4 regions of the Bacillus sp. FJAT-42376 genome follow, and region 2 is predicted to be linked to each of the others. Evidence: riboswitches for the same ligand, from Rfam matches in the RefSeq annotation. Region 2 holds a riboswitch; each other region holds the start of a gene.
What was found. A riboswitch is a leader RNA that binds a small molecule or an ion and turns the genes downstream of it on or off. The one in region 2 is predicted to bind S-adenosylmethionine.
Positions count from the first base shown of each region.

Region 1: linked by a shared signal. The riboswitch ahead of CEF21_RS20050 (alpha/beta hydrolase) and the one ahead of CEF21_RS02970 (carboxylate--amine ligase) in region 2 are both predicted to bind S-adenosylmethionine.
Region 3: linked by a shared signal. The riboswitch ahead of CEF21_RS08345 (bifunctional homocysteine S-methyltransferase/methylenetetrahydrofolate reductase) and the one ahead of CEF21_RS02970 (carboxylate--amine ligase) in region 2 are both predicted to bind S-adenosylmethionine.
Region 4: linked by a shared signal. The riboswitch ahead of CEF21_RS08860 (M14 family zinc carboxypeptidase) and the one ahead of CEF21_RS02970 (carboxylate--amine ligase) in region 2 are both predicted to bind S-adenosylmethionine.

Region 1 covers NZ_CP033906.1:3,979,476-3,983,686, reverse strand. The annotation lists gene CEF21_RS20060 (VOC family protein) at 1-147, shown strand, start outside; gene CEF21_RS20055 (biotin transporter BioY) at 221-787, shown strand; gene CEF21_RS20050 (alpha/beta hydrolase) at 784-1,566, opposite strand; SAM riboswitch class I at 1,650-1,754, opposite strand; gene CEF21_RS20045 (histidine phosphatase family protein) at 1,888-2,475, shown strand; gene CEF21_RS20040 (GNAT family N-acetyltransferase) at 2,635-3,081, opposite strand; gene CEF21_RS20035 (NAD(P)H-dependent flavin oxidoreductase) at 3,078-4,139, opposite strand.
Region 2 covers NZ_CP033906.1:584,325-588,535, forward strand. The annotation lists gene msrA (peptide-methionine (S)-S-oxide reductase MsrA) at 1-89, opposite strand, end outside; gene CEF21_RS02965 (LLM class flavin-dependent oxidoreductase) at 157-1,203, opposite strand; gene CEF21_RS02970 (carboxylate--amine ligase) at 1,220-2,455, opposite strand; SAM riboswitch class I at 2,548-2,660, opposite strand; gene CEF21_RS02975 (DUF4176 domain-containing protein) at 3,036-3,347, shown strand; gene CEF21_RS02980 (hypothetical protein) at 3,344-3,682, shown strand; gene CEF21_RS02985 (thioredoxin family protein) at 3,884-4,201, opposite strand.
Region 3 covers NZ_CP033906.1:1,652,627-1,656,837, reverse strand. The annotation lists gene CEF21_RS08360 (BMP family lipoprotein) at 1-82, opposite strand, end outside; gene CEF21_RS08355 (CvfB family protein) at 265-1,119, opposite strand; gene CEF21_RS08350 (YajQ family cyclic di-GMP-binding protein) at 1,235-1,726, shown strand; SAM riboswitch class I at 2,104-2,216, shown strand; gene CEF21_RS08345 (bifunctional homocysteine S-methyltransferase/methylenetetrahydrofolate reductase) at 2,380-4,211, shown strand, end outside.
Region 4 covers NZ_CP033906.1:1,748,440-1,752,650, forward strand. The annotation lists gene CEF21_RS08860 (M14 family zinc carboxypeptidase) at 1-1,804, opposite strand, end outside; SAM riboswitch class I at 1,887-1,993, opposite strand; gene CEF21_RS08865 (GNAT family N-acetyltransferase) at 2,464-3,012, shown strand; gene CEF21_RS08870 (GNAT family N-acetyltransferase) at 3,039-3,968, shown strand; gene CEF21_RS21240 (hypothetical protein) at 4,030-4,203, opposite strand; gene CEF21_RS08875 (LysR family transcriptional regulator) at 4,203-4,211, opposite strand, start outside.

The DNA of each region.
Region 1 (4,211 bases), 860 kb from region 2:
GCTAAAATCCCTCTTGGTAATCAAACGCTCGCTTTTGTACCAGCCAAGGACGGGCTGCGGACAGGAATCCATGCTGTTTCTTTTTGTGAAAAACATCAGAAGGAACCGAGAGAAAAACACTGGATGGGCGGCACTTATATCTTGTAAAAAAATAGTTACAGAAATTACCTCCTTATGTTAACATTTAATAAAAGTTTGTTAACATAAAGGGGGCCAAGTGATGGAGAATCAAAGGAATAAACTAAGAATGCTGATTTTGTGCGGGATGTTTGCGGCGATTACGGCTGTATTTGCCCAGATTGAAATTCCCCTTCCAATTGTTCCAATCAGCGGACAGACACTAGCGGTTGGAATAGCCGCGACCATTTTAGGGAGCAGGTATGGTGCACTGGCTATGATCGTTTATGCAGGACTTGGTGCTGCAGGCCTTCCGGTTTTTGCGGAGGCCAAAGGCGGTCTGCATATTTTGGCGGGTCCTACAGGAGGGTATATTATTGGCTTTATTGCCGCGGCATTTATAACAGGATTCGTGCTTGAGAAAACAAAATTCTCACTTCCCTGGGCTCTTTTGGCAAATGTCATTGGAATGATTGTAACACTGGGGTTTGGAACGGTCTGGCTGAAAATTGTCCTCGGTCTTTCTTGGACTCAAGCGCTGGCAGCCGGGGTCTGGCCGTTTATAGCAGTCGGCTTGATTAAAGCTGCACTTGCCAGCTGGATCGGTATTTCGGTCAGAAGAAGACTTGTTCAGGCAAAACTGCTTAAACAATATTTTCATGCCGCTTAAAAAGATGCCTCGAAGCTCTTCCTTTCAACTGGATGGGCTTCTTTTTGTTTGGAAAAAAACCGAATGGTCTCCCGTACGATTAAATCCTGGTCATAATCCATGGATGCTACATGGTAGGAATTCGGCAAAGGAACCAGCATTTTTCTGTATGAGGGAATCATCTGGTAGATTTGGTGGGAACACACAGCCGGCACGACATGGTCTTCCGGGGAATAAAAAACGATGGCAGGACAGCTGACCTCCTTTAATTTTGCTTTCGCTTCGTTCATGGCCGTTTTTAATTCAGAAATGGCTTTCAGCGGAACCGTGTTATATGTGATTTCTTCTGCTGTCTGATCTTTTATATCCGGTTTTCCTTCCGTTATAAAGCCTGACTGCTCCGTAATATGCTGATAGGCCGGAACTTCAAGAGCGGCATTTATAAGAGCAATTCCATCCATTTCCCTGAATTTGCCTGCAAGCTTCAAGGTAAGACTTCCTCCCATGGATTGCCCGACGACAAAGACTTTAGAAAAGCGGCTTTTCATGCGTGAATAAGCTGTTTCCAAAGAACGATACCAATCCATCGCCGTGCAACTCTCCATTTCAGTCGGGCAGGTGCCGTGGCCGGAAAGTCTCGGAGCATATACAGAATATCCAAAGGATGCAAATTTTTCTCCCAGCGACTCCATGCTTTGCGGAGTTCCATTGAAGCCGTGGCATAAGAGAATACCTTGTTCAGAGCTTCCGGAGATGGAAAATGATTGAGCACCTGACATGACCCGTTTCAATTCTTTCATAAGCACGTTCCTCCTTTTATAAGTAAACAGACAAATAAAAAAACCTTCTCTGCACGGGCGGCTAAGAAAGTTTGCAAAACCATTTCTTATCGTCCAAAGCAGATTTGCTTTGCTGGTGGGAGCACCTTTCCAATCGGAGGTTGCTGTGAAGTCATAGAGCCAGTTCTCTCGTTCACTCTTGATAAATTTATTAATCCTATAAAATTACTTGGTTTTACAATCGTATCATGACGGATAAATGGTGTCAACATAGACTTGTACATGCCGGGCATATGGAATAAGCTATAATTATAAAAATGAACGGAGAATGGAAGTGGAACGATGACGAAGCTTGGGATCATCAGACATGGAATAACGGAATGGAACATGGAAGGAAGAGCACAGGGAAGCTCTGATATACCGCTTCATGCAAAAGGTCTGAAAGAAGCGGAGATGCTTGCCGACAGGCTAAAAGAAGAAAAATGGGACCTTTTATACTCAAGTCCTTTAATGCGTGCAAAACAAACGGCCGAGTTTATCAGTGAAAAACTGGGCGGATTAGAGATTATTACAGATGACAGAATCCGCGAAACAGGCGGAGGGCGGATTGAAGGAACGACAGAGGCAGAGCGGCTGGAAAAATGGGGGATTGGCTGGAGAGATCTTGACTTAGGCAGAGAACGCTCCGAAGATGTAGTGAAGAGAGGCCTTGAGTTCGCAGAGGATCTTGTGGAAAAGCATCCTGAAAAAAATATTTTAGTGGTTTCCCACGGTTCTTTCATCAGGCATTTGCTGCAGGCGCTTGTTCCAGCAGAGGAGGAATTGGAGGCTTTAAAAAACACTTCCATTACTCATCTTATTCTAGAGGACACAAAATGGTCGTGCGGTCTTTATAACTGTACAAAACATTTGAGTTTTGAAATAGAGTAAAAAAAGAAGCTGTCCAGAAAGCATTCGTGGAGGGGTCTCACCTGTTACGCCGGTCCCGCAGGAGTGTCGCTCTTTTGCTTCAATCAATCTGGATTAAACGGCAAATGTAAAAAGGGACACGCTTTGAATGCGTCTCCCTTTTTTGGTAAGTGAGACTTTTCAGACAGCCCCTTTTAATCTTTTATACATCACTTGATGAGGTCCAATTCCTTCTAATTCAAACACATTGCCGATTTTTTGCAGTCCCTGCTTCTGATAGTACTCTTCTACCGTTGTCCGTGCATTGCACCACCATAAATCTGCATTTCTTCCGGAGAGTACTTCCTCCGCTTTTTGAAGAAGTGAACTGCCTGCTTTCATGCTCCGGTATTCAGGAAGGGTTGCCATTCCTCTTAATCGGTACTGGGAAGAACCGGTTAAAAGAGGGAAAGCCTCCTCGTAAAAGGAAGCGATGCTGATGAGTGTTTCACCGATATAGCACCCGAGGTGAAAAGTGTTTTCTTTTTCGTCCGCCTCATAGCGGCATTCGCGGACTGGCTGGCCCGGTCTAAGAACCTTTTGACGGAGCGGAACGGTTTCCTCCGCTTTTATGAATACGATGTTCATGTAGTCACCTCCCTGGATTCGTTTAAAATGGATTGGATCAGTTCTTGTACGGATTGACTCCTGCTGAGCCGCGGGCTTTGACCGCACCATAAAGACATGAATTCTGCGTCGTTTTGTTCTAAGGCAGCTTTCCGGATTTTTTTTGTTGCTTCATTTTGCAGAGGATACGGTAGGATTCTTGTTTCATTTTCCATTTCGTAAATGAACTGATTTTTAATACCGCGGGCTTCTTTTCCGGAGAATGCTTTAGTGACGACGACCTGATCCTCCCGTGCGTTTAGAACGGCTTCTTTGTATGCAGGATGTGCGCTGCTTTCGTATGTTGTCAGAAATGCTGTTCCCATTTGAACCCCTTGAGCGCCAAGGCTCAATGCAGCCCGATATCCTCTTGCTTCCATAATTCCGCCTGCTGCAATCACCGGGACCCGGACAAAATCACAAATTTGCGGAACAAGGGACATCAGCCCTACCATGTGATGAATGGGAGGACCGGAAAATGTCCCTCTATGTCCGCCTGCTTCACTGCCTTGAGCAACAATTGCATCCATTCCCTGTTCTTCGAGAAGAATCGCCTCCATCACAGAAGTAGCGGTTCCAATGATAAAAGTTCCATTCTTTTTTAAATCGTGAACCGCTTCCTTTGAAGGCATCCCGAACGTAAATGAACAAACAGGGACCTTCTCCCGCAAAATGATTTCGAGCTGCTCTTCAAAAAAGTTTGTCTGTTCAGTGGATAAAGGAGGATTTTCCTGGACATCAAGTTCTTCACTAAGGGGGCGGAGTGCCTCAAACGCATTTTGGACTTCGCTTGGAGATGCATTTGTTTGCTCGGGAATAAACAGGTTGACAGAATAAGGAAGATCCGTTCTTTTTTTTACTTCTAAAATTAGGGCGGAGAGCTCTTCCGGCGGCATGTACCCGGCCCCGATTGAACCAAGGCAGCCGGTTCGCGACACGGCCAGTACGAGCCCGGCTTCTGTAATTCCCCCCGCCATTGGTGCCTGGATGATAGGGTGATGGATTCCGAGACGTTCAATTAAGGATCCAGTCATATTCATTCCTCCATTCTCCTGTGAAACTTAGACATGGAATAGCTGAAATCCTTCATTTAAAGGAAAAATAGAGGCTGC
Region 2 (4,211 bases):
TGAATGCCGGGAAGCTCATCAAATGGCTTTACCATGCACCAAAAGCAGCCTCCTGCAAATGTAGCGGTTTCTGTCTGGGTTGCTGTCATCTTTGTTCCTCCTCATTTATCTTTGCTGTAGTAGTAAAAGCGGGTTTGCGAATGGATCCTCTCATTATTACAGAACAGGGGCTTTCTTCTTATCGACAAGCGGCATAACCATTTTCGCAAACCGCTCCATTTCTTCAAGCTGCGGTGAAAATTGAAGCAGCAGAAGATCAAGTCCTGCCTCTTCGAATTGAATAATCCGCTCGGCAATCTGTTCAGGGGTTCCGACTAGATTCGGGCGCAGTCCCCGGTTGGAAACCGAATAGTCCTGAAGCTGAATCTGCTGCTCAAGCTGGGATTTACTCGTGAAATCCTTGAAGCCGGCGTAAGCGGAAGACTCTTTCACATCGGTTATGCGGGCAAGCTCCGCTGCCGCTTCCTCTTCAGAATCCCTGCATATGACATAAGCCGCCATGCCAAAGGATGTGAACGGCTTATCATTTACGCTGTCCCGTAACCGAACCATATCTCCGATTTTTGAACGAATCTCGTCCACTGTTCCTCCGTGCATCACATATGCATCGCAATAGCGGGCAATGGTTTCTTTTCCGCGCGGACTTTCTCCCCCGGCATAGAGGATCGGATTGGGCTTCTGAACAGGTTTGGGAAAAAGCTTTGCTTCTTTGTATTCGTAATGCTTTCCTTTATGGGTGAAGGATTCTTTCTCCCAAAATCCTTTCAGCACATCAACAAATTCTTCTGTCCGGCTGTAGCGCTCATCATGTTCGGTAAAAATGCCTCCATACTGCCGTGCTTCCTCTTCCCACCAGGCGGATACGACATTTAAGGTAAGCCGCCCATTGCTCATCTGATCCAGGTTGGCCGCCATCTTGGCTGCGACGGCCGGGTTGTGGAATCCGGGCCGGATAGCCGTCATGATTTCAATTTTTTCCGTAACTGCGGCAAGTCCCGCTGCCGTTGTCCACGCTTCAAGGGAATCATATTCAGGGCCTTTGATATCGTTTAAATATAGCTCCGCAATCAAAGTTGTACTGTAGCCCCATTTCTCTCCATATTGAATCACCTTTTTTGCATAGTCAAATGTAGGGGGCATTTTCTCGTCGGGAACATTTCTGAGCCATCCTCCGAAAAGGGGAAGCCAAAATCCGAATTTCATGCAGGTCACACCTTTCCTAGCAAGGGCATACATACCCCTGATTGAATTTGTTTTTCACTTGCTGAACAGAAGGTGCAGGATCTTCAGATGAGTTTACAGCTTCAATTATTTGCGGGGAGGTTTCCCCGGACAGAACGGCCGCCAGTTCTTCATCGGACAGGTGTCCGTGATAAGTACCGGGGCGTTCTTGCTTTACCTTCAGGTAGTCATCAAAGTAAACCCATTTTGAATAGCTTAATGCCGGATATTGAGGCTCTTCTTTAAAACCAATCGCTTCTTTATAAGCGAGAAGAGGAAGGTTGACTCCGGAGAAAATCGGAAGCCCGATCCATTTCCACACTCTTGTATTCACATCCAGTAATTTATATGTGTCATCCCGTTTGTCATAGACGAATTCAGTTTCTGCAATTCCGTAATACCCTTGTGCTTTTAATATTTCCGCTCCATGAGGGACGAACCGGTCTCCTTCAGCAGATTCGACAAGACAGCCTGTTCCGAAGTTCAGAGGATACTGCTCAAGCTTTCTGCCGATGAACTGTCCTTTAATTTCCCCGTGAATGTCTGTATAGGTGCAGAGAGAATAAAAGTCTGAAAGGGAATTGCTGATGATATCCTGGATGACGACTTCATGTTCAGTCACACTGTGAAGAATCCTTTTGAGTTCATCTTCGCTGTCTGCAACGAAGGCTTTTGTCTGGAATGCTTCATAAAAACTGCGCTGTTCTACTGGTTTTACAATGCAGGGAAAAGGGAGGTCCTCCGGGTAGTTCCCTTCGAATTCTTCCGGATACCATGTGGCCGGAATCGGAATGTTCAAGGACGCGGCCTTTTTATATAGCTTGCGTTTATTCAGCAGAGATTCAACGTTGTCCCACTCGGCAAAGGGAAAGAGATAATAGTCTTCCAGTGTGCTCCGGTATTTGCTGACAAGCAGAACCCATTCATCGTTGCACGGAAACAGCACGCCTTTTTTGGGAAGCCGTCTTCCCATTTCCATCAGCAGCTCAATGAACGCTGCTTCTTCTGTGAACGGGTTGGGACAAAGTGCCGCTGTATGGACATATTTGGACTGAAGACCGACTGCGCGGCCATCCCTGTCCAGGGCGATGACCGGAATGTCTTCCTTTCCGAGAGCCCGTGAAATAGCCAATCCTGTTATATGCGCATTAAATACAACAGTAGGATGCTGATCTTGGGGAAGGGTTTTTAAGTGGTTCCATAATTCTTGTCCCTGTATAAAAAAATCTCTCAATTTCTCCAGCTCCTTTACATTTAAAAAACAATAAAAAACCCCTCTTCCTGAGCAGAAGAGGGGTGGAACAATCTGATGACAGACCGGCTCTTCTCTCATCTTTCAAACACAGAACGTGTTTGCAGGAATTAGCACGGTTTCACCTAAATGTGATCCGTTGCCGAGGCTTCGCAGGGCCATGTCCCTCCGCCTCTCTGGATAAGAGTTATTTTTAGTTAAATTGATCATATGTCCGTTGCGGTTATTTGTCAAGAACTGGACGTTCTGAATTTAATGGGGGTGAATGTCGAAGAGGAAAGGATCGGAATATTTCCTGGAAAATAATTTAGGGGATGGTGTCAATTTTGAGGGAATAGGCAGTAAAAAGGAAACATTTCTCCTTATTAAGATTACGAGTATGATAGATAGTAAAGTTCTCGCTCCATTTGTCAAAAGCTGAAGCTGAGGCATCTGTTGGCGGAGAGATAAAAGTCGGCAAAGAGATCGTGATTGATCTAAGAGTAATATTGGGTATTAAATTGGGAGCAGGAATTGAAAAGCAAAAATAATTAACTAATAGAAGAAATGGAGAATCATAATCATGGAGAAGACAGATTTTAATGCCCTTGAGCTTGAAACTGGCAGAGAATTGCTTCCGATCGGCAGTGTAGTCGAAATTGGACTGGTCCAGCAGGCCTTAATGATTTATGGGAGAAAGCAGGAGCAAGAGAACAACGAAAATAAGGTGTGGGATTATGTAGCCTGTCCTTACCCGCAGGGACACATCGGCCAGGATACCAATGTATTCTTCAATCACAGCCAGATTGAAAAGTTGGTCTTTAAAGGACTGGAAACAAAAGGGGAGACAGCTTTAAGGAGCAAATTGGAAAGGATGTTCAGCGGACAGAAATGAAAAAGTTTCTTCATTGGTTTATAGAACCATACCTGATCATTCGTTCTGAATTGAAGAGTTTGTCTGCAAGAAGAAGACAAACAGATGACTCGAATGAAAAATTGCGGATCGGACAGCTCATCCCTTTTAATTACCTGCTGGCAGTTTTGTATTCAGCTTTCTTTCTCTATACACTTTTTTATATAGGACAGGCTATTTTGGTCACTTGGTATTCAATTGGAGGATTGGTTATCACCATCCCGATGATGGCTCTTGCAAAAGCTGCACAAAGAAAGTACTTGCGCAGAAGAGATGCTTTTATCAAAAAGGATCCATCTTTAATCAAACATAAGTAAAAGCCGGCATCGAAAAAAAGATAAAGAACGTAAGCAGGAATCACAGGAAAAGACATTGGAATACAAAAAGCTGATTGGCGAATATCATGCGGATTTGAAAAAAAAAACGGCAAAACAATTCAATATTAAGTATGATCCCGTCCCTGTGTAAGGACCGGAACAAATAAAAACCATCAAAAAAGCACAAGCGAGAGCTTGTGCTTAAAGTTTTTCTGAAAGAAATTCGCGTACCTGATCGGGAGTTTTGGCGCTGGCACTATGCAAATGGCCAAGCTTTTCTCCGTTTTTAAAAATCAGGATGCTCGGAATTCCCATTACCTGATACTTCTCGGCAATTTCAGGGAATTCGTCTTTATTGATTTCATACCATTGGTAGTCTTTATATTCTTCGAGAATTTCGTCAATGAAGAAGTTCATTCTTGTGCAATCAGGGCACCAGTCTGCGAAGAATTTAATCAGTACTTCTTTGTCGTTTCCGATCAGTTGGCTGAACTGCTCGGCAGATGTAATTTTTTCCACTTGTGTCATC
Region 3 (4,211 bases), 1.1 Mb from region 2:
CTGCCTTGCTCTCCTCTGGCTGCTGCATGCACCCGGCCAAAAACATAACACATGCACTAAGGATCAATATGTACTTTTTCAAAGTGGTATACTCCCCTTTTATCTATTTATGACTACAACCTTTTATCGGCTGTTTTCACAGGGAGTTAATACACACTTTACCGCTTTAGCTGGCTGATTTGCGCAATTAGGCAAAACCGCCTTGCCGAAGCGTGATTTCCGGCCGGCTTGAGGAATAAAAAAAGAGCATAAGCCGTCTGCGGCTTATTGCTCTTTCGTAAAGTATGTCCAGCCTTCTTCCTGATAGACTCTTCTCTCTTTCATAAGATGGCCCAGCGCTCGCTTGAATGCAGCCTTGCTCATGCCAAACCGTTCTTTAATATCTTCCGGATCGGATTTATCCGAGTATGGCATCGCTCCATTGCGAAGGCCCATATAATCCAGAATTTTTTCAGCATCGGGATTGATGGCTTCCTGTTTACGCGGAAGAAGGGAAACATTAATGGATCCGTCTTCCTTCACATCAATGACACGCCCTTCAACGAGTTCTCCAAGACGGGGCTCTCTCGTCATTTGGCTTGTGTGAATAAATCCTTTATAGCCTTCCACTGAATAAAAGAAGCATCCTGCTGCAATATGACGGTACACGTGTCCGGAAACACTCTTATTAAAAGCTTCACGGGAAGCCGGTACAAATTTTTCACTGAAGACTTCTTCTGTCGCATGCCTTGCAAAGAAGCGGCCGTTTTCCGTGATTCTCATCGTGCAGTAGAGCTTATCCCCTTTTTCTGGCCACATCGGTCTGAACTCAGGAAGAATATCATTGGCAATCAGCGCATCTTTTGATAAACCGATATTCACGAACACTCCCATATGATCCACCGTGTCCACAGCTTCTACCCAATCGTATTCTCCTTCTTTCAAAATCGGCATTTTCATAGTAGCCGCCAGTCTATCCTCAAAATCGTGGAAGAGGAAGACATCTACATATTCTTTATCTTCAATCGGCTCTGTGATTTCACTGTCGTGAAGGAGAACTCTCGTCTCTCCATCCGTCAGGAAATAGCCGAACTCCAGACGTTCATCAATTTCTAACCGTTCATATGTGCCTGCTCTCACAAGTCACCTAACCTTTCTGTACCTCGTACATGTTGTATGGCATGTCTAATTCTACTATAATCAATTCATAAAGTGAAACTTCCATTCGGAAGGTTTTCATATGGGAGGAATGAACATGTCTAAGGAAAACTCATTTGACATCGTTTCAAAGATTGAATTGCCGGAAGTTCAAAACGCTATCGTCGTGGCTTTAAAAGAAATCCAGAACCGCTATGATTTTAAGGGCAGCAAGAGCGATATTAAGCTTGAAAAAGAAGACCTTATACTCGTTTCGGATGATGACTACAAACTCGAACAGCTCAAAGATGTGCTGATCAGCAAACTGATCCGCAGGGAAGTCCCTGTTAAAAACATTCAATACGGCAAAGTGGAAGGCGCATCCGGCGGTACCGTCCGCCAGCGCGGAAAGCTTGTCCAGGGAATTGATAAGGACAACGCTAAACGTATTAATTCCATTATTAAAAATTCCGGTCTGAAAGTGAAATCCCAGGTCCAGGATGACCAGGTGCGGGTAACCGGAAAAAACCGCGACGATTTGCAGCAGGTCATTGCGGCGATCAGACAGGCCGAGCTTCCAATTGATGTGCAGTTTATTAACTACCGGTAATTCCGGCCGCTCTAGGTGAGCGGCCTTTTCGTTATAAATAATGTTTCTTGAAATAATCTCTAAACTTGTGCAATTATTTCAGATTTCCCCGAAATAATCTCCAAACCTGTGCAATTATTTTAGATTTCCCTGAAATAATCTTCGAACTTGTGCAATTAACCCGAACAGGCACCACTTGCTCTCTGGAAGTGAGCGATTAGTCATAAGAATTTCCATACTGATTGTGAATGCCCTCCCATTCAATCGAATTAAATGTTCTTCGCCTTCATTTGCAAGGAACTTTAAGTCCAATTTGCAAAAAATTCCCCCTCCCCCTTGAATGTTTTCGCAAAATTAGGTAAATTGGGAGTAATCTATTTTCACACAAACCAATATCGTTCTTATCAAGAGAAGCTGAGGGACTGGCCCGATGACGCTTCAGCAACCGGTCATGCAAGTGTGCGTGCCAAGGTGCTAAATCCAGCTAAGCGAGATGCTTGGAAGATAAGAAGAAGACCGAATGTTAAAGCCTTCTTCTAAAAGAGGGCTTTTTATTTTAGCTCTGTTAACCAAGCCGGCAGCAGGAGTCCACCGCCTTCCAAGCCAGACTAAAGGCCGGAAAAATCTGCACAAGGCATTAACGAAGCCTTTATTTTTAGAGGGGGAATCATCAAGTGGGTTTTCTGGAAGATTTACAAAATGAAATTTTAATAGCAGACGGCGCAATGGGAACCCTTCTATACTCTCACGGCATTGACCGTTGTTTTGAGGAGCTGAACCTTTCCAGTCCGGATCAGGTTCAGGGCATCCATGAGGCTTACATTAAAGCCGGTGCACGCGTGATTCAAACGAATACATATGGCGGGAATCATATCAAACTGTCCCGCTATGGACTGGAAGATGATATTCGGGCCATCAACTCCAAAGCGGCCAGGCTTGCCCGGAAGGCGGCCGGTACTCACGCTTATGTGCTTGCCACGATGGGCGGGGTCCGCGCTTTCAAAAAAAGCTCTCATACGCTGGATGAGCTGAAACGCAGCTTCCGGGAGCAGCTGTACGTCTTGCTGAATGAAGACATCGACGGGCTTCTGCTTGAAACGTTTTATGACTTGGAAGAATTGCAAACCGTACTGGAAATTGCTCGAAAAGAAACGAATAAACCGATCGTCGCCAACGTGTCGCTTCATGAAACCGGGGTGCTGCAGGATGGGACTCCGCTTGAAATGGGTTTAAAGAATTTAGAAGCACTTGGCGCAGATGTCGTCGGCTTGAACTGCAGGCTAGGACCATATCACATGCTCGAATCTCTTGAGGAGGTTCCGCTGCTTGATCATGCGTTTCTCTCTGTCTATCCAAATGGCAGTCTTCCATCGGTCGAAGAAGGAAGACTTGTTTATGAATCCGATGAAAGGTATTTTGCAGAAAGCGCCCTTGCCTTCCGAAACCAGGGTGCCCGCCTGATCGGCGGCTGCTGCGGAACGACGCCCAAACACATACAGGCAATGGCGGATGCGTTAAGAGGACTTGCACCCATCAAAGAAAAATCGGTTAAGCTCCGCAAGCCCGTCACAGTTCATGAACGGCTCGAGCCTGCCTATCCCCCGCTCCACCAGATTGTGAAGGAGCGCCGGTCCGTTATCGTAGAACTGGATCCACCGAAAACGCTCGGTCTGGAAAAATTTTTTAAAGGCGCCGAGGAATTGAAAAAGACCGGGATCGACAGCATCACACTTGCCGACAATTCCCTTGCTTCGCCAAGGGTAAGCAATGTGGCAGTCGGTACCCAGCTGAAGGAAAAACATGATATGCGGCCGCTTATTCATTTAACGTGCCGCGACCGGAACCTGATCGGCCTCCAGTCTCACCTGATGGGCCTTCATTCCCTCGGATTGACGGACGTGCTGGCGATTACAGGCGATCCATCTAAAATCGGCGATTTCCCAGGCGCTACATCCGTTTATGACCTTTCATCCTTTGACTTGATTTCGCTAATCAAACAGTTCAATGAAGGGTTATCCTACTCAGGGAAAGCACTTGGGGGGAAAACGAATTTCACCGTGGCAGGAGCATTTAATCCGAATGTCCGCCATTTAAATAAAGCAGCCGAGCGTCTTGAGAAAAAAATCGCCTGCGGGGCTGATTATTTTATTTCTCAGCCGATTTACTCCATCGAACAGATGAAAGAGGTGCACGATGCGGTTAAGCATCTTTCTGCACCGCTTTATATCGGCATCATGCCGCTCACAAGCAGCAGAAACGCAGAATTTATCCATCACGAAATACCCGGCATCAAGCTTTCAGACAGCATCCGTGAAACGATGGCAAAAGCGGGCGGTGACCCCCTTCAGTCAAAGAAAGAGGGCATCGCGATTGCGAAAGACCTGATCGATGCCGCATTTGATTTGTTTAACGGCATTTATCTGATTACGCCGTTTTTGAAATACGAATACTCAGTTGAACTGGCAGAGTACATCCGGGAAAAAGAGAAGCAGCGTTCAGAAAGGGA
Region 4 (4,211 bases), 1.2 Mb from region 2:
ATCCATTATTGGCTACATCTCTCGGATGAACTTCCGACACTTGGAATCCAAGCCGTTCGAGGGCGAGCTTTGTGCCTGAATGGGACTGGACTTTGCCCAGACCGCCATCCTTTAAGATCGCAACTCTGTGCTTTTTAAGCGGGATGGCATCTTTAGGGACTGCTTTGGTGCGTAAGGTTAATCCTGATACCTGAACCGCTCTCTGAATCGCTTTCCCTTTTTCCGCAGCGTAAAAATTTCCTTCGTTATCCTTTTTGACGGAAACGCCCTGATCAATAAGAGAGTTCACAAGGCGGACCGCATTTACAGATGTATTCGGAATGGAGTAGGGTCCTTTGCCAATGAGTTTTCCGCGGACATTTTCCTCCCGAACTTCTTTCGTTTGGACGTTCACATCCTCCTGGCTTTTGATGGCATCAAAGCCCCAAAGCTCAGAGAGATTCCAGGCGGAAATGTCGTACATAGCGTCAATATCGTTTGTAATGTCTTCACCGTCCCATAAGAACGCATTAGCCAAGCCGGCCTTTGCCTGGTTAAGATCCACAATATACGTTCCTTTTTCATAGCGCTTTCCATCTGCGCGAAATGGCTTAGCCGCCTGCTCCACTTTCACATCATTTTTAAGTAAGTGCTGGACAACCTTTTGCACCGCGCTGTTATCCTTTTTATTTTCCGGGATGATGTAGCTGTCAGGATAAAAGCCATCTTTATTGTTCGGATGCTCCCCCTTGACTCCGCGGTCAAACACTTCAAGCTGGTCTTGAAGCATGGCCTGTTTATTCTGTAAAGCGAACTCCAGGGCCCCATTCACAGCATCGACCTGCCATTTCACTCCGTCCCAGTCATTTGTCGGTGCTTCCAATGTATAGCCCAGGCCGCCATGAAGCATAGCATAAGCCGGGGTGTAAATAGGAGGGTAGACATCCCAGCCGGATTTTGAATCTCTTAATGGGATGTGAGTGCCTTCCAGTGTTTTGTACAATTCGGTCTCATAGTGATCTCTTTCGCTGACAATATTCGATTCCATCGCTTCTGCCTGCTGATTCATCCACTTATAAAGCAAATCGTATTCGTAATTCGGGTTATGAGGGGGTGTACCCGGAAGAATCAATCCCGGATGCTTTGCTTCCCCGCGTTGCCTGACATAACCGTGAAGATCAAGAAGAACGAGAGGGTTGAGCTCGGCGATTTGCTTAACGGCCGCTTCCGTTTCAGGCTGGGACTGGGTCACGAAATCACGGTTCAGATCAATTCCGTTTCCGTTAAAGCGGGTAGCATCGACACGTCCGTCAGGATTCGCGTCCACATTGATAATCAGTGTGAAGTTCTTCAGTATCTCCTTAGTTTCCTGATCATTCTTAAATCCATACCGTTCAATTAACCGGAGCGCTGCATCTGTTCCGACAAATTCGGTTCCATGAATGGAGGCATGAATCAAAATCGGGGGCTTAATATCCGGATTGGCTTTCAGGTAGCGCTGCGCTTTTTCCGGATTTTCTCTCATGAGTTTCCGCAATCCCTTGTACTTAAGTTCACTCTGCTTAGACTTGCTGTCTGAAATGGTGACCGTGTACAAATTTTTGCCGGTGGAAGATTTTCCTGTAATGTCCAATTGAACTCGGCTGCTTTGCTTTTCATAGGACTCCAGTTTGCTTCTAAGAGCATCATACGTTATGTAGTCATATTGTTCTGAATTGAAAAGACTCTGCTTTCGTTCAGTCTCCCCGGCCAGTGCTTGAGCGGGAAGAAGACTTCCCAGTAGACTTGCGCTCAGTAAAACGGATAAAATCGGCTTCTTCTTCATTTCTTTCCTCCTAAAATTTTTACAACACAGAAAAGCCTCTTTCCGGATAAGAAAGAGGCTTTGCACACAAAGGGATCCCTCTCTCTTATCTGTCAGCGTAATCGCTGCAAGAATTAGCACCGTATTGACCATGGTCAACCGGTTGCCGGGCTTCATAGGGCTTGTCCCTCCGCCTGCTCTTGATAAAAGAGTTTTCGTATTGAATTAGTTTGAATTATAGAGGATTTTAACAGCGCGTCAATATGAAAATAGGAAAATGATTCTTTGTGTTTAGGAGAAAATGGTAAAATAGGAACAGGTTATGGAGAAGGAAGATTACATGAATACAATCTTTAGTTTTATTTTACCCCCTCAACTTAATGATTGTTACTAGCTATATAACATTGAAAATTGAAGTGAAATATTGTTTCCTTCCGGCTTTGATTCTTCCTGCTGCCGTTTTTTCTAAATTTAGAAGGATTCGGGCCGGTCCTATCCAGCAAATACTTTTCTAGTGCTCTTTTACTTGGAGCAATCGTAAATGGAATGACGGCTCTAATCATGAGGAAAAGCTGAAATCGTATCGAGTAGTGCCCTTTACAAAAGAATATATTGCCCGATCAGCAGGAATACCCTTAATATGGAAAGGTGAAGTGAACGAATGAAGATAGGAGAATCCCATGATAATAAAGAATCGGTTATTTGAGGTGAAAGGCCTTACCTATTCAATCAGGTCTGCTATGCATGAAGATGCTGGGATGCTCTCCAAGGTAAGAGTCCGCATTGATGGAGAAACAGAAAATATGGATAGGGAACAGGGAGAGGGATTGATCGACGAAGCAGGCTTTGAACGGCTGATTAAGAATGATACGGAAATGCCCGGCCATTTGTTTTTAGTGGCCGAGGTGGAGGGGGAGATTGTCGGATTTTCAAGGTGTGAAGGAAATCAGCTGAAAAGATCCTCACACAAAGCAGAATTCGGAGTGGGCGTGCTGAAGGACTTCTGGGGGTACGGGATTGGCGTGAATCTATTAAAAGAATCGATTGCCTGGGCCGACTCCAATGGGATCAAGAAAATGAACTTAAATGTACTGGAAACGAATGACCGGGCGATAAAGATTTACAGCAGTCTCGGATTTGAAACAGAAGGTGTTTTAAAAAAGGATAAGCTTTTATCAGACGGCAAATTCTACAGCACCATCCTTATGGGAAGATGGAATGGGTCATAATCCAAAACAGGGAGATTAATAGAAATATGTCCAATATAACGATCAAAAGAGCTTCCCTATCGGACGCTGAAACGCTGACAAACATCATGAAGGCAACCTTTGATGCAGAAGCAAAGAGGTGGCTGAGGGAAGAGGAACCTATCATAGATTACAATATTCAGCCGCCGGGATATCAATCCATACATATGACTGAATACAGTATCCGTGAGTTAGTCTATTACAAAATCCTCGCAGATGAAATGATAGCAGGCGGATTGATTATGACAATCGCAGGCGATTTGCACGCGAGAATTGACCGTATTTTTGTAAGCACTTCCTTGCAGGGGAGGGGAATCGGATCGATTGCTCTTAAATTGGCCGAAGAGGCGTACCCGCAGGTATCTTCCTGGGAGCTGGAAACATCCAGCAGGCAGCTGAATAATCATTATTTTTATGAAAAAGCGGGTTTTGAAAGAGCGTATGAATCTGAGGATGAATTCTGTTATGAAAAACGGAAGGAGTCATCTAATCATTCGAAAGCCACTCAAAATCAGGATCTGTCAGGAACACATTATGAAAGCTGCGGGATGGACGAAAGTGATTTCTTTAAGGTGAATTTAGCCGGCAGCTCCGTCAGCAACAGCAATGTGATGAACACTCATTTCAGTAATTGCAATTTGAGCCAGTCCAGGTTTCAAAACATTAATTTCAGAAACAGCCTGCTCGCAGATTTAAATTTGTCCGGCAGCCGGATCGACCATGTAACGATGGGCGGGGTTCAGTTTAAGGATACGAGCCTTGAAGAGAATCAGCAGCCTGTCACATTTGAACGATGTGACCTGAAAGGCAGCCGCTTTATGGAGTGCAATCTGCAGGAGGTGGAGATTCAGCAAAGCGATTTGGAAGGTATGAGGATCAATGGGATTTCGGTGAAGGAATTGTTTGATGTGTATGAAAAGGCTGTAAAACACACCTGATTTGGGGTGTGTTTTTTTGTGGAGGGAATGGCGTTGCACTGACCCCCGCTCCTCTACCGTACTAAACCTCCGTCCCCGCTCTCTGCAAGCTCTTGTCCACCATCCTTTTAGCACAGTTTTCCTCTGACCCCCGATACGGTGCTGTATTGGGGGTCAGTGCAAACCAAACCGATAATGGAACAATCGCCCCAATCGCCCACCCCGCCCAATCACTCCAAACAGCTCCACCCCTCATCACCTTCC